Azospira inquinata: one gene and its partner. The protein of the gene in region 1 interacts with the protein of each later gene in a pairwise test. Links are inferred from orthologs where the notes say so. Each region holds a gene or a part of one and is shown in the gene's direction. Other genes may lie near its edges.

Region 1 (5,392 bases):
CACCGGCGCTGGGCTCCGGTGTTGCAACAGCAGGGCCAGGGCGCCGCCGTGGAACAGCACCGCCAGCCCCGCCCAGGGCCAGGGGCTGGCCAGGAAGGGGCGGGAGTGGAGCCCGGCGGCAGAAACCGGAAGGGAGAGGGTGGAGACCATGGAAGCTTGGTAATAAGAATTGATCTCATTCTCGTGTTTGCGTCGGTCATTGTCAAGTCTTCCGCGCCGGGGGGCTTCTGGAAGGTCGGTGTTTTTGCCCTGAATATTCCCGGGATTTGGGCGGGACTGACGTATAATCAGCCCCTTGTTCAACGAGGAGACAACCCCCATGAATATCGACAATTTGCCCATTGGCAAGGATGTCCCCAACGATTTCAACGTGGTTATTGAAATCCCGGCCCGGGCCCCCGGCATCAAATATGAGCTGGACAAAGATTCCGGCGCGGTGGTGGTGGATCGGTTCATGTCCACCCCCATGCATTACCCCTGTAACTACGGCTTTATCCCCAAAACCCTGTCCGACGACGGGGATCCGGTGGATGTGCTGGTGGTCACTCCCTATCCCCTGATGCCCGGTGTGGTGGTGCGTTGCCGTCCCCTGGGTATTCTGAACATGGAAGACGAAGCAGGGATGGACGCCAAGCTGATCGCCGTGCCGGTCGGCAAGCTGACCCCGATTTACGACAAGGTGCAGACCGTGGATGACCTGCCCGACCTGCTGCCCAAGATGATTCAGCACTTCTTTGAGCACTATAAGGACCTGGAACCCAACAAATGGGTGAAGGTGACCGGCTGGGGCAATCTGGAAGATGCCAAGCAGGAAATTCAGGCGGGGGTATCCCGCTACGTGGCCCAGAGCTAAGCCCCTGGCGCTCCATTCGGGACCGGACCTTCCCTGGCGGGGGGACCGGTCTTTTCATTTGTAACCATTGATTTTGTGACCATGGATTCCAGTCTTACCATCGCCATTGCCCAGATCAACGCCGTGGTGGGAGATTTGCCCGGCAACCGGGGCCTGATTGCTGGGGTGGCCCGGGAGGCCGCCCGGGCCGGGGCCGACCTGGTGCTGACCCCCGAATTGGCTCTGTGCGGCTATCCGCCGGAGGATTTGTTGCTGCGCCCGGATTTTTACCGGGCCTGCGCCCAGGAGCTGGAAGCCCTGGCTCGGGAAGTGCCGGAGATTGGCCTGGTGGTGGGACATCCGGCGGAAATTGATGGCCGCCATTACAACGCCGCCTCCTATCTGGCCGAAGGCCGGGTGGTGGCCACCTATTGCAAGCGTTTTCTGCCCAATAGCGAGGTCTTCGACGAAGAGCGCTATTTCGACGGCGGCCAGTCCCCCTGCGTCTTTTCCGTGAAGGGGGTACGGGTCGGCCTCAACATCTGTGAGGATGTGTGGCGGGTCGGCGCGGTGGAAGGGGCCAAGGAAGCCGGGGCGGAACTGCTCCTGGTGCTCAACGCCTCGCCCTATCACATGAACAAAGGGGAAGACCGGCTGCGGGTGTTGCGGGATCGCCACGCCGCCACCGGCTTGCCCATGATTTACGTCAATCTGGTGGGGGGCCAGGATGAACTGGTCTTTGACGGGGGCTCCTTCGCCATCGGCGCCGGGGGTGAGCTGCGTGTCCGTCTGCCCCAGTTTGCGCCCGCCCTGGCCCTGGTGCGCTATGGAGCCGGGGATGTGCAGCCCGCCGAGGTAGCTCCTGCCCTGTCCTTGGAAGCCCAGGTGTATCAGGCCCTGGTGTTGGGGATTCGGGATTACATTGGTAAAAACGGCTTTCCGGGGGCGGTGATTGGCCTCTCCGGCGGTATCGACTCGGCCCTTACCCTGGTGCTGGCCGTAGAAGCCCTGGGGGCGGAGCGGGTGCGGGCGGTGATGATGCCTTCCCCCTATACGGCGGACATGAGCCTGGACGATTCCCGTCAGCTGATCCGTAACCTGGGGGTCCGTTACGAGGAAATCCCCATCGCCCCAGCCATGACCACCTTCACGGACATGCTGGCGGCGGAACTGGCCACCCCGGTCCGGGGGGCAGATACCACGGAAGAAAATCTCCAGGCCCGGATTCGGGGCCTGATCCTCATGGCCATTTCCAATCGCTCCGGCGCCCTGGTACTCACCACGGGCAACAAGTCGGAAATGGGGGTGGGCTACTGCACCCTGTATGGGGATATGGCGGGGGGCTTTGCGGTCATCAAGGATATCGCCAAGACCTTTGTCTATCGCCTTTCCCGCTGGATCAACCGGGAGCGGGAGATTATTCCTGAGCGCATCATTACCCGGCCCCCTTCCGCCGAACTGCGGCCGGACCAGACCGACCAGGATTCCCTGCCACCCTACGAGGTGCTGGACGCCATCATGGCCGCCTATATGGAAGAGGATCGGTCGCCCCGGGAAATCATCGCCATGGGCTACACGGAAGCGGACGTGCGCCGGGTGGTGCGACTCCTTAAAATCAGCGAATACAAACGTCGTCAGGCACCGGTCGGCATCCGGGTGACCCATCGGGGATTCGGGAAGGACTGGCGTTACCCGATCACCAACCGGTATCCTGACGAGTGGTAAGCATTAACCCATGCATGCATAAGAGGAGAGTCCATGAAAAAGATCGAAGCGGTCATTAAGCCTTTCAAGCTGGATGAAGTGCGGGAAGCCCTGTCCGAAGTGGGGGTCACCGGTCTGACGGTGACGGAAGTGAAGGGCTTTGGCCGGCAAAAGGGCCACACGGAGCTCTATCGGGGCGCCGAATATGTGGTGGATTTTCTGCCCAAGGTGAAGCTGGAAGTGATCGTTTCCGACGGGGTGGTGGATGGGGCCATTGATGCCATCATCAAAGCCGCCCGCACCGGCAAGATCGGCGACGGCAAAATTTTCGTTTTCCCCGTGGAACATGCGGTGCGCATCCGCACCGGGGAAACGGACGAAGCGGCGGTTTAAGCCCTCCCGGGTGGCGTCCCCCAGGGGAAGTGACCTGTCGGCCTCGGCGCGGATCAAGCATCTGCCCCGGGGCCGATTTTATGGGGGGCCGGATTGCTTCCGGAGGGGAGCTTCCCCCGATGATTGGCGGGGGAATACGTTGAGATGAGGCTGGCGATGCCTCGCCTAGGTGTTCTACCCAGGGCTAGAAAAAGGCGGAACCCTGCGTCCTACCCATAAAAGAGGGAAACGCAGGGATACCGGGAAGGGAGCCCTGGAAAGGGGGGGAAATGGACCGGGGAAGCCTTAGCCAGGCTCCGAACATCAGCAGCCAAGCAGTCGGGGCAGGAAAACCCGCCCCGCTGCCGGATGCCAAGGGCTGACCGCCGGACCGGGATCAGCTCGTTTTGCTGGTGCTCTGGAGCAGTACCAGCAGGGCTCCGTCCCCTCCGTCCCGTTCCGGGGCCGGGCAAAAGGCCAGGATTTCTTCCCGCTGGGCCAGCCAGGCCCGGGAAAGGTGTTTCAGCACCCCATCCCCACCGGGGGAGCCCAATCCCTTGCCGTGGATGATGCGCAGGCCTCGGCGGCCCTGGCGCAGGCTGGAGGCGAGAAAGCGGGCCAGCACCTCCCGGGCCTCGTCCCGGTTATAGCCGTGCAGATCCAGTTCCCCTTGAATGCCCCAGCGTCCCTTGCGCAGGTCGGCCAGGGTGCGGCTCCCCAGCCCGGGGCGGAGGAAACTGCCGTCGTCCCGTTCCTGCAAACTGGCCAGCGCATGGTCGGAAAGGCCGGTACGTCGTTCCGGTGCCGCCGGGGCAGCCTCGCCCGGGGCCTGGGTTTCCGCCTTAGGGCGGGGCCGGGGCTTGGGGACCGGACGGGGGCGGGGCACCTCGGCCCGGTTGTTGTTTGCCAGGGGCGTGATGGTGCCTACGGCCTGGAGAAACAGCCAGTGGGGGTCGGTTTCCTGGAGGGACAGGAAGGTGGTGCCCGAATCTTCCGGACCTTCCTGCCTGCTGGTTTCCACCACCCGCCGGGGACGGCGGGGCGCCCGGCCCACTTCTGCTCGATCGCTTTCCGGTAGGGGCGTGGCGTCCGCCATGGCGCGGCGGAACAGGTCCTTTTCCCCCAGGGACTGGCGCAGCCAGGCGGGGGACAGGGCGGCCGCCGAAGGCCCGGCCTTTTCCTTGAGCTTCGGACGCACCACCGGACGGGGCTTGGGCCGGGCCAGCTCCGCCTGGTTGTGGCTCATGGGGCGCAAATCCCCCATGGCCTGCCGGAAGAGGGCCTGTTCATCCTCCGTCCCAGCGGGGGATGCCGCCTGCTCGGAATGGGGCGCGGCGGTGGGCTTCTGGGAGCAGGGTGCCGGGGCTGGGGTGGGAGTCCGGTCCGGTTGGGCCCCGGCGGGGGCCGGGGTCAGTTGCAGTTCGGTGAGGCGCTGAAAGGGATTGGCCTCCCCGGGGCGCCGGTTACGTGACATGTCAGGCTTGTCCCAGGCTGTCCAGATAACGTTCCGCGTCCAGGGCGGCCATGCAGCCGGTGCCGGCGGAGGTGCAGGCCTGACGGTAGATGTGGTCCTGCACGTCCCCGGCGGCGAAAACCCCGGGAATGGAGGTGGCGGTGGCGTTGCCGTTGCGCCCCATGCGGGTGGCGATGTAGCCCCCTTCCATTTCCAGCTGGCCTTCAAAAATATCCGTATTGGGCTTGTGGCCAATGGCGATGAAAACGCCCATTACGGGCACGTCCTGGGTGCTGCCGTCTGCCACATTCTTGACACGCAGACCGGTGACCCCGGAATCGTCCCCCAGCACTTCGTCCAGGGTGGAATTCCAGAGAACGGTGACCTTGCCTTCTTCCGCCTTTTTGAAGAGCTTGTCCTGCATGATCTTTTCCGCCTTGAACTTTTCCCGGCGGTGAATCACGGTGACGTGGCTGGCGATGTTGGCCAGATAGAGGGCCTCTTCCACCGCCGTATTGCCGCCCCCCACCACGGCCACGGCCTGGTTGCGGTAGAAGAAACCGTCGCAGGTGGCGCAGGCGGAAACCCCCTTGCCCTGGAATTTTTCTTCGGAGGGCAGGCCCAGGTACTGGGCGGAGGCGCCGGTGGCGATAATCAGGGCGTCACAGGTGTATTCCCCGGCGTCGCCGATGAGGCGCAGAGGCTTTTCTTGCAGTTTGGCGGTGTGGATGTGGTCGAAGAGGATTTCCGTCTCGAAACGCTCCGCATGCTTCTGGAAGCGGGCCATCAGTTCCGGGCCCTGGACCCCGTCCGGATCGGCGGGCCAGTTGTCCACTTCGGTGGTGGTCATGAGCTGGCCGCCCTGGGCCAGACCGGTGATCAGCAGGGGCTTCAAGTTGGCCCGGGCGGCGTAAACCGCGGCGGTGTAACCGGCGGGGCCGGAGCCGAGAACAATGAGACGGCTGTGACGGGTGGTTTGGGACATGGCAGATGCTTTCTAGAAAGAATAATGAGGTCAATGGATCGGGGTT
Region 2 (2,838 bases), 380 kb from region 1 along the record:
CCTGGATTACCTGGACAAGGATCGGGAATTCCTGACCCGTGGCGGTGTGTTCTCCAACGACTGGATCGATGCCTACATCGGCCTGAAGATGGAAGAAGTCACCAAGTTCCGCATGACCACCCACCCGGTGGAATTCGACATGTACTACAGCTGCTAATCGGCGGCTTTAGGTCGGAAAAGGACGGGGTTTCCCGTCCTTTTTTTTCGTCCCTCGCCTGGAGAAATTCGGCCGGACGGGGCTTCCCCCCGATTTGCCTAAGCCGTGGGCATCCCCTACACTTAGCCCCCGTTCTTGGATGGAGCGAAAATGAAAGCGCCTTTCCTGCTCGTGGTTTTGGGTTTGTTTGCCGTTTCGGCCCAGGCCGACATCTACAAATGTGTGGATGGGGCCGGGCATATCACCTTCTCCAATTTGCAACGGGGCGGTAGCGGCTGTAAGCGCCTCTATCTGGAACCGGCTGGTTCCTCCGGGGCGCCCCGCAGCAGTTCTTCTGCCTCCAGCTCCAGCCGCGCCGCGGCCCGGGCCAATCCTTCTCCTGCCGGTTTCCCCCGGGTGGAAGCGGATACCCAGAAGGCCCGGGATAATGACCGCCGGACCATCCTGGAACAGGAACTGGCGGGTGAGCAGAAGGGCCTGGATGATGCCCGTCATGAGCTTTCCGCCCAGGAAGGCCAGGGCGCCAAGAACCCGGAACGTTTGCAGTCCGCCCGGGACCGGGTGCAGCAGCATGAGCGCAATATCGAAGCGCTGCGCAAGGAACTCAGCAAACTCAAATAAGGGCCTCTGGCTCCTCCCTCTTCCCCCCATGCACCCCATTGTTCCCACGGCCTTTCGGGGCCTCGATTTATTGTCTTCTGCCACCATTGTCCTGGATGCGGATCAGGTCGTCTGCTACGTCAATCCGGCGGCGGAAAACCTGCTTTCCGCCAACGCCAAGGACCTGGTCTTTCACCCCCTGCAACAGCTCATCACCTATTCGGGGGGGCTGCAAAAAGCCCTGGATAACGCGGTTTCCAATGACTGGAGCTACACCGGTTACAACATTGAGGTGCGTCGCCCGGACCAGGAGGTGTTGCAGCTGAACTGCACCGTGACTCCCCTGGAGGTGCCTGGAGCCAAGCTGCTCCTGGAACTGCGCCCCATCGACCAGCAAATCCGGGCGACCCGGGAAGAGCAGCTGATTCAGCAACAGCAGGCCAGCCGGGAACTGATCCGCAATCTGGCCCATGAAATCAAAAATCCCCTGGGAGGCATTCGGGGCGCGGCCCAGCTCCTGGAACACGAACTCAACAACCCCAGCCTGCGGGAATACACCCAGGTGATCATTAAGGAGGCGGACCGGCTCCAGGATCTGATGCAGCGCCTCCTCTCTCCCCATCGCAGCATGCAGCCCGGCTCCGTCAATATCCACGAAATCCTGGAGCGGGTACGCAGCCTGCTGGTGGCCGAATTCCCCGGTCAGCTCAAGGTGCGGCGGGACTACGACACCAGCTTGCCCGAGCTGGTGGGGGACCGGGAACAACTCATCCAGGCGATTCTCAACATTGCCCGCAATGCGGCCCAGGCCATGGCGGGCAAGGGGGAAATCGTGCTGCGCACCCGGGCTATCCGTCAGGTCACCCTGGTGAAAAAGCGCTTCCGCCTGGCCCTGGAATTGAAGGTCATCGACAACGGTCCGGGTATCCCGGAGGAAATCCGGGAACGCATGTTCTACCCCCTGGTTTCCGGCCGGGAAGGGGGCTCGGGTCTGGGGCTCACCCTGGCCCAGAGTTTCATTCAGCAGCATCAGGGGACGGTGGAATGTGAAAGCCGTCCCGGTCGCACCTGTTTCATCATTCGCATGCCCCTGGACCACGGCCCGGCCAAGTAATTTGCAGGGTGTTTGGCGCAAAGGCATAGGGGGCGGGCTTTCCCGGGTCGGGGGCAGACTGACCGTCGGCTGACTCATGGCAGGTAAATTGCTTAAGTAAAGGCCAAAGCATCATGTCTGAGGAAAAGATGAAACCTGTATGGATTGTGGATGACGACCGCTCCATCCGCTGGGTCCTGGAAAAGGCCCTGGCCCGGGAGCAGATCCCCTTCAAAAGTTTTGCCTCCGCCACCGAGGCCCTAAGCTGCCTGGATGAGGCCGGAGAAGTGCCCCAGGTCCTGCTTTCCGATATCCGCATGCCCGGCCAGTCCGGCCTGGACTTGCTGCAACGCATCAAGGAAGCCCATCCGGCCCTGCCGGTCATTATCATGACCGCCTACTCGGACCTGGAAAGTGCCGTGGCGGCCTTTCAGGGCGGCGCCTTCGAATACCTGCCCAAGCCCTTTGACGTGGATCAGGCCCTGGAATTGATACGCCGGGCCCTGGATGAATCAATGCACCAGGATGGTGCGGTTGAGGAAGCGGGGATTACCCCCGAAATCCTGGGTCAGGCACCTGCCATGCAGGAGGTATTCCGGGCCATCGGCCGGCTGGCCATGAGCCACGCCACCGTGCTCATTACCGGGGAATCCGGTTCCGGCAAGGAACTGGTGGCCCGGGCCCTGCACCGGCATAGCCCCCGGTCGGATAAGCCCTTCATCGCCATCAACACGGCGGCCATCCCCAAAGACCTGCTGGAATCCGAACTCTTCGGTCATGAGCGGGGCGCCTTCACCGGGGCCGCCGCCCAGCGTCGCGGCCGTTTCGAGCAGGCGGAAGGGGGCACCCTGTTCCTGGACGAAATCGGTGACATGCCCTCCGAATTGCAGACCCGCCTTCTGCGGGTGCTGTCCGACGGCCATTACTACCGGGTGGGGGGCCATCAGCCCCTGAAGGCCAATGTGCGGGTGATTGCCGCCACCCACCA

Evidence for each region. Proteins that work in one complex are often made in the same cells at the same time.
Region 2: the proteins of Azoinq_RS10835 (region 1) and glnL interact in binary tests that used the Escherichia coli proteins (3 or more experiments, as listed by UniProt). The link is inferred for Azospira inquinata from one-to-one orthologs.

What each region holds. Positions count from the first base shown.
Region 1 is NZ_CP064782.1:2,368,195-2,373,586, forward strand. Bases 1,287-4,259 are described here. They hold Azoinq_RS10835 (P-II family nitrogen regulator), read left to right. Parts: upstream 1,287-2,590; coding sequence 2,591-2,929; downstream 2,930-4,259. Other genes in these bases: Azoinq_RS10830 (NAD+ synthase), read left to right, coding at 1,287-2,557; Azoinq_RS14925 (Smr/MutS family protein), read right to left, coding at 3,306-4,259. Also shown: Azoinq_RS10820 (energy transducer TonB), read right to left, coding at 1-150; ppa (inorganic diphosphatase), read left to right, coding at 320-853; more of Azoinq_RS10830, read left to right, coding at 935-1,286; more of Azoinq_RS14925, read right to left, coding at 4,260-4,382; trxB (thioredoxin-disulfide reductase), read right to left, coding at 4,384-5,346. UniProt on the Escherichia coli protein: P-II indirectly controls the transcription of the glutamine synthetase gene (glnA). P-II prevents NR-II-catalyzed conversion of NR-I to NR-I-phosphate, the transcriptional activator of GlnA. When P-II is uridylylated to P-II-UMP, these events are reversed.
Region 2 is NZ_CP064782.1:1,991,495-1,994,332, forward strand. It holds glnL (nitrogen regulation protein NR(II)), read left to right. Parts: upstream 1-806; coding sequence 807-1,871; downstream 1,872-2,838. Other genes in the region: glnA (type I glutamate--ammonia ligase), read left to right, coding at 1-157; Azoinq_RS09160 (DUF4124 domain-containing protein), read left to right, coding at 308-778; ntrC (nitrogen regulation protein NR(I)), read left to right, coding at 2,000-2,838.